DNA from 3 places in the Pseudarthrobacter woesei genome. Region 1 is predicted to be linked to each of the others. Evidence: riboswitches for the same ligand, from Rfam matches in the RefSeq annotation. Region 1 holds a riboswitch; each other region holds the start of a gene.
The links. Region 1 has a riboswitch for S-adenosylmethionine ahead of ACZYZE_RS11015 (DUF1737 domain-containing protein). Riboswitches for the same ligand answer to the same signal wherever they lie in the genome.
Positions count from the first base shown of each region.

Region 1 (2,309 bases):
CCTCCACCGGGGCTTGTCACGAACCCGTGTGAGCGATTGAACGCAGGGGAAGTGCGGCACGCCACCTACGAGGCGGACCGCGTGACGTTCGCCACGGCGAAATCCTATGGCGATATTGAGGTCCTCATTACCGGGTGCGTCAACACTGGAGCAGCGTATGTCCAGGAGTGGCAAAGCACGGGTTTTGCGGGCAGATCCGGTTTCGCCCCGCCGGGCAAGATGTGGCAGGACACTCTCTACTCGCCGTCGGGGTCATTCTCCTTCACGGAGGCGCTTGGCAGGGCAAATCCAGGAACGGCCCTCAAGTACCACACCATTAATCGCGACTCGCGGTGGGGCGGGGAGCCAGGCCCGACGTACAACCAGTACTTTGAAGGTGAGGATGGCGGTGCGGACGAGAACCTGTGGTTCTATCTTCGGCAGGGCGACTACGAGCAGGCGGCGGTCATCAATTGGAACCGTGAACCCGACATGCCCACGGTCCAGGGTGCGTCATTCGCCATCTTCCTTCACGCCGGCAATTCGCCCACCGTGGGATGCATTTCCACCGACCTGCACACGGTGACCCGGCTCCTTCAAAGGGCAACGCCCGGAGACCGGATCGTGATGGGAGTGGAGCCGGCTGTGTTCACCGCAGGTGCTAAAACCGCACCCGCCCCGAAAACTGGCGATGCAGGAATCCCGGCAAGCCCCAAGTCCGCCATGCCACAGTTGCCAGTAAAGACCCTGGCCGCCGGATTGGGCGCCGTCGCACTCCTGACCGGTGCCTTCGTTGTTGCTCGGAACCTCCGGCAGCGCCGTTTGTAACAGCAACGCGGGGTCATTTACGGCCCATCGCCGGGGGCGGGATGGGCCGTAAGTGACCCCGCGTTGACCGGTTCCCGTGACTTAACATGACGACGGCGGTGCGGGCCGGCGTCGGAGGTGTTACGTTTTTGGGGAGTAATGAGACCCGGTGCCAAGCCCTGACTGGCCGGTCGGCAACCCTCCCTTTCGCGGCGGGGTGCCTCAGGTGAATACTCGGCATATCGACCATTCGAGCTGCAAGCGTGAAAGAAGGAGATCCGTCGTGCCTGACGCGTCCGCCCCCGCTGTCCCAAGCACAGCACCCGCCCCGTCCCCCGCCGCCCCCGGCACACCCGCCGCAACGGCCGGGGAAAAGCTGGCCTACCGGCTGTTCACCGGCCCCGACGACCGCGCCTTTTGCGAGCGCGTTTCGACTGCCCTGGCCGAGGGATACGTGCTGCACGGAGGCCCCTCCGCCACGTTCAACGGCAGCAGCGTCATCGTTGCCCAGGCAGTGGTGCTGCCGGCCGCAATCGCCAGCGCGGACGCCGCCGTCGCCAACGCCGTCGATGATCTGGACAGCGACGGCTTCGGCTACGAAGAGACCATCGAGGGCCACGCGTGAGCTACGCCGGGGACCTCAGCCCGCAGGAAGCCTGGGCCAGGCTCGAGGCGGGCGCCCTCCTGGTGGACGTCCGCACCGAAGGCGAGTGGGCGCACATCGGCATTCCGGACACCGCGTCCGCGAACGGCTTGCGGAACGATCCGCTGTTCATCCAGTGGACCCTGGCCGGCGGCATCCCCAATCCGCAGTTCCTCCAGCAGCTCAAGCAGCAGGCCCCCCAAGAGCAAGGCACCGAACTGGTCTTCCTGTGCCGTTCCGGCGCCCGCTCCATCGCCGCCGCGAATGCCGCCACCGAGGCCGGCTTCACCTCGTACAACGTCCTCGAAGGATTCGAAGGCGAACCGGACCGGCACGGCGAACGGACCGTCAACGGCTGGAAGAACCGGGGCCTGCCCACCAACCGCGGAAAGCACTAGATGACATTCAACCCCGACGCCGCCGGCTGGAGCCCCGACACGCGGGCCGTCCGCGGCGGACTCGACCGCACCGGCTTCCAGGAAACCACCGAGCCGATTTTCCTCAACTCCGGTTTCGTCTTCGAATCCGCCGCCGCGGCGGAGCGCGCCTTCACAGGTGAGGACGAGCGCTTCGTCTACTCCCGCTACGGCAACCCGTCCGTGGCGACCTTCCAGGAACGCCTCCGGCTGCTCGAAGGCACCGAGGCGTGCTTTGCGACGGCGTCCGGAATGTCCGCTGTCTTCACGGCCCTCGGCGCCCTGCTGGCCGCCGGCGACCGTGTGGTCGCGGCCCGTTCGCTGTTCGGCTCCTGCTTCGTGATCCTCAACGAGATCCTGCCGCGCTGGGGCGTGGAGACGGTCTTCGTGGACGGCACCGATCTGGCGCAGTGGCGGGCTGCACTGGCCGAGCCGACGACGGCGGTCTTCTTCGAGTCGCCGTC
Region 1 is NZ_JBVAYU010000006.1:196,321-198,629, forward strand. Features, by position in the region: gene ACZYZE_RS11010 (hypothetical protein) at 37-807, shown strand; SAM riboswitch class IV at 942-1,056, shown strand; gene ACZYZE_RS11015 (DUF1737 domain-containing protein) at 1,163-1,411, shown strand; gene ACZYZE_RS11020 (rhodanese-like domain-containing protein) at 1,408-1,827, shown strand; gene ACZYZE_RS11025 (O-succinylhomoserine sulfhydrylase) at 1,828-2,309, shown strand, end outside.

Region 2 (2,309 bases), on a different contig from region 1:
CCCGAGCCGGCGGAGCAGCGGGTGCGCGCAGAAGCGGCCGTCACGCAGGCCGATGCCATGCTCGGCGGACAGGTACGCGGCCACCAGGCCGGCGTCGTATCCCTCTACCGAGAAGTTGACGACGCCGATGGTGCCGGTGCCCGGTTCATCGTCCGTGGCCGCAGAGTCCGAGAAGATCTGGTGGACGGTGACGCCGTCGATCCGCTGGAGCCCCTCGACGAGGAAGGACCGGATGGTGTTCTCGTGGGCCTGCCACTGCTCCGGATCCAGGGCAGCGATCACCTGGGTGGCCCGGGCGAGGGTTGCGGCGCCCAGGACATTGGGGGAGCCGCCCTCATGGCGTGCCGGCCCGGTGGTCCAGCTGACCGTGTCGAGCCGGGCATCCTGCACGGCTCCGCCGCCGGCCAGGTGCGGGGTGCCGGTGTCGAGCCAGTCCGGCCGGCCCACCAGGACGCCGGCGCCGAACGGCGCGTAGAGCTTGTGACCGGAGAAGGCGAGGTAGTCGACGTCGTCCGCGGCGATGTCGATCCGGCGGTGCGGGGCCAGCTGGGCGGCGTCGACCACGATCCTGGCGCCGTACTCGTGGGCCAGCGCGGCCAGTGCGCGGATCGGCAGGATTTCCCCGGTGACGTTGGAGGCACCCGTGACGGCGAGCAGGCTGACGCCGCCGTGGGACAGTTCCGCGCGGAGCCGCTCCAGCGTCGCGGCCACCGTGGGGGCAGCCACAACGCTGCGGTGCGGGACGGTCTGCCACGGCAGCAGGTTGGCGTGGTGTTCGATGTCGAGGTAGAGCACCTCGCCGGTGTGCACGCCGCCGGCGACCGGCAGGCAGCCGGCCAGCAGGTTCAGCGAGTCGGTGGTGTTCCGGGTGAAGATTACGGAGTCATCCGGACGTCCGCCCACGAACTCGCGGACGATCGTGCGGGCGTTCTCGTAAACAGACGTGCTGATCTGGGAGGCGTAGCCGGCGCCGCGGTGGACGCTTGCGTAGTACGGCAGGATCTCGTTCAGGTAGGCCGAGACCACGGACAGCGCAGGGGCGGAGGCGCCATAGTCCAGGTTGGCGTAGCGGACGTGGCCGCCCTGGATCAGCGGAGCCTGGATCTCGGCGCCGGTGACCGCGGACAGCGGGCGGCGGGCGATGGCGAACCTGTCGTCCGGGCCTCCGGCTTCGGCGCCACGGCGGAATCCGGGGGTGGCAGGAAAAGTGGCAGTCGTCATGGGACCTCGCTCGAAAAGGATCCCGCATGCCGGGGATCCGCGCTTGCCGGGTCCGTTCAGGACCGGCCAGGTCGTCACCCGGGGCACCCCGCCGCGAATGGAGGGTTGCCGGCCAGCAAACCGGGGTTTAGCGCTGGCACTCGTGACCTGCTTCGAGCCTAGGACATCCGCGCTGGAGGCGAAAAGGGAGGGCCTCAATGTGAAGCGCTTTGTTACGCGGCTCGGCCGGCCGACGCTACGAAGCCGCCGTCTCCGGCTCCGTTGCTTCGCAGTGCTGCTGGTCCGGCCCGGGCGGCCGGCCGATGCCGGGTTGGCGCGGGCTGGTGAGCTGAACGCTGAGGCCGAACAGCGCCTCCAGCGCCGCCGTGTAGTCGTTCTGGCGGCCGGCCGTCGCCAGTTCCCTGGCGCGGACCGTTGGGGTGTGGAGCAGCCGCCTTACAATGCGCCGCAGGGCGAAGTTCACCTCTTCAGCCGGGGCGCCGCAGCCGTGGTGCTTCCGCACCCGTTCCATCTCGGCTTCGAGGACCGCCTGGATGTGCTGGCGCAGGGCAACAACAGCGGTGTCGACGGCGCGGATTTCCTCGTGCTCCTCGAAGTGGTGCGCGGCCTGCTGAACCAGCGACCGGGCGAGGTGCAGTGCCTCAGCGTCTGCCGGGGGAGCGGCGAGCTGAACGGATGCCAGGGTAATTAGTTCAATGCCCGGCAGTTGCGCCACCTGGGGATCGAAGTCGTGGCTGGGGGCGAGATCAATCACGGTGAGGGAATGTCCCGCAGCCTCCCGCCAGTCCGCTAGCGTGGCTGCACTGATACGCGTCCCGGTGCCGCTGCAGCCAATGATGACGTCTGCCCGCGAAATGGCAGAGGGTAATTCCCTGGCCGTCAACGCCCTTCCTCCCCTGGCCGCGACAAATGCACCCGAGCGGCCCGACTGCGAGAAAACAGAAATCGTTGTACACCCTCTGGTTCTGAGGATCTCCGCAACGCAGGCGGCATAGGCGCCGGTGCCGAAGAGGACCACCGTCGTGTCAGCGAGGGCCCGATGCCCGGATCCGCCGGCAAGGTCGAGCGCCACAGACGCAATGGACCTG
Region 2 is NZ_JBVAYU010000003.1:135,980-138,288, forward strand. Features, by position in the region: gene ACZYZE_RS06085 (aminotransferase class V-fold PLP-dependent enzyme) at 1-1,221, opposite strand, end outside; SAM riboswitch class IV at 1,256-1,369, opposite strand; gene ACZYZE_RS06090 (glutamyl-tRNA reductase) at 1,457-2,309, opposite strand, start outside.
Region 2: linked by a shared signal. The riboswitch ahead of ACZYZE_RS06085 (aminotransferase class V-fold PLP-dependent enzyme) and the one ahead of ACZYZE_RS11015 (DUF1737 domain-containing protein) in region 1 are both predicted to bind S-adenosylmethionine.

Region 3 (2,309 bases), on a different contig from region 1:
CAGAGGATACCTGTGATGTGTGACACGGGCATCATTCTCAACGAGTATGGTCGCTCACGCCCGGGGCCTCAACGGCCATTAGTGCAGAGCGCATCTGCAAAAATGCACAAATGGCGGCGTCCATGGCCGGGCCGGTGCCACTTTTGGAGACGTTCCCTCGTCAAGGCCCTAGCTGAAGAAGTTCTGCCGGAGCTGTCCGCTGAGCTGGCCGATCTCGGTCAGGAAGCCGTCGTGTCCGATCGGCGCCTCGATGGTGTGCACCGCGACGTCGCCCGGCAGGGCGTCGGCGAGGGCCTGGGACTGGGACGGGAAGTACAGCCGGTCCGAGTCGACAGCCGCTATCAGGAAGTCCGCTGTGGCCGGAGCCAGGGCTTCCCGGAGGCTGCCGCGGCCGCGGCAGACATCGTGGCTCATAAGCGCCTCGGTGATGGCGATGTAGCTGTTCGCGTCGAAGCGGCGGACCAGCTTGTTGCCCTGGTGGTCGAGGTAGCTCTCCACCTGGTAGCGTCCGCGGCCGGCCAGCGAACCGGCTTCCAGCGGAGCCTCGGATTCCTGGGCCTTCCGGCCGAAGCGGCCGTCCAGCTCGGCGGCGGAGCGGTAGGTGATGTGCGCGATCCGGCGCGCCAGGGCGAGCCCCGCTTCCGGGTCCGGGCCGCCGTAGTAGTCCCCGCCCTTGAAGTTGGGGTCCTGGCGGATGGCGAGCGTCTGGGCCTGGGCGAAGGCAATTTGCTCGGCGGTGCTGCTGGCGCCGACGGAGATCACGGCGCAGCGCCGGACCCGCTCTGGGTGGCTGACGGCCCATTCGAGGGCGCGGGCGCCGCCGAGGGACCCGCCGAGGACGGCGTGCCAGCAGCGGATGCCGAGGGCATCGGCCAATCTGGCCTCGGCCGCGGTGGTGTCCCGCAGTGTGACCAGCGGGAAGCGTGAGCCCCAGGGTTTTCCGTCGGGGGCCGGCGAGGACGGGCCGGTGGAGCCGTAGCAGCCGCCGAGGATGTTGACGGAGACAACGAAGTACGTGCCAGTGTCTACGGGGGCGCCGGGGCCGGCGAGCTGCTCCCACCAGCCCGGTTCCTCGCCGGCGCCGCGGGTGACGTGGGTGTCACCGGTCAGTGCGTGTTCGATCAGCACGGCATTGGAGCGGTCCGCGTTGAGCGTTCCCCACGTCTCGTAGGCGAGGGTGACGTCCGGCAGCCGGGAGCCGGATTCGAGTTCGAGGTCCCCGATCCGGAGGTATTGGACGGTCCCGTCCGGAACTTCGTCGGAACGCGCCGTGTCCGGCGGTCCGGTTTCCGGGCGCTCCGTTTCTGCCGGCGCGGCAGCCGGGTTGGGGGAGGTGGTGCTTCCGGATACACCCTTGCGGGTGGCGGCAATGCTCATGTGGGGACCTAACTTTGCGCTTGCCCGCCGTCAGCTGACCGGCAGGCCAGGTCTTCACCCGGGGCACCCCGCCGCAAGAGGAGGGTTGCCGGCCAGCAAGCCGGGGCTATCTGCTGGCACTCATGACCTTCACTGAGTCTACGAACTGAGGCGCCGTTGTGGCGAAGATTGTGACGCGCGTATGACTCCCGGCGCCCCGCACCCCGGAAAGGGGCTGTGCGCCGGGAGCCGGCAGTCCTCAGACGGCCTTGGCCGCGCGGAATCCGGCGTCGAGGTCCTCGAGGATGTCGTCGATGTGCTCCAGGCCCACCGACAGCCGTACAAGGCCGGGGGTCACGCCGGCAATCGCCTGCTGTTCCGGCGTCAGCTGGCTGTGGGTGGTCGACGCCGGGTGGATCACCAGCGAGCGCACGTCGCCGATATTCGCCACATGGGAGTGCAGTTCGAGGGCATCGACGAAGCGCTGTCCGGCCTCCGCTCCCCCGGCGATGTTGAAAGACACGACGGCGCCGGTGCCCTTGGGGCCGTACTTGCGGCCGCGCTCGTACCAGGGGCTGGACGGCAGCCCGGCGTAGGCGACGGATTCGACGTCGTCCCGTGCCTCCAGCCATTCGGCCACCGTGGTGGCGTTGGCGACGTGGCGCTCGACGCGCAGGCTCAGGGTCTCGATGCCCTGGGCGATGAGGAAGGCGTTGAACGGGGATACCGCCGAGCCGAGGTCGCGCAGGAGCTGGACACGGGCCTTGAGGATGTAGGAAAGGTTCGAGCCGAGGGCACCGTCCTTGCCGAGGTCCCGGGCATAGACGAGGCCGTTGTAGCTGGGATCGGGGGTGTTGAAGCCGGGGAACCGCTCCGGGTCCCTGCCGAAGTCGAAGTTGCCGGAGTCCACGATCACGCCGGCGATCGCGGCGCCGTGGCCGCCGAGGTACTTG
Region 3 is NZ_JBVAYU010000005.1:65,210-67,518, reverse strand. Features, by position in the region: gene metX (homoserine O-acetyltransferase MetX) at 169-1,377, opposite strand; SAM riboswitch class IV at 1,389-1,505, opposite strand; gene ACZYZE_RS09095 (bifunctional o-acetylhomoserine/o-acetylserine sulfhydrylase) at 1,616-2,309, opposite strand, start outside.
Region 3: linked by a shared signal. The riboswitch ahead of metX (homoserine O-acetyltransferase MetX) and the one ahead of ACZYZE_RS11015 (DUF1737 domain-containing protein) in region 1 are both predicted to bind S-adenosylmethionine.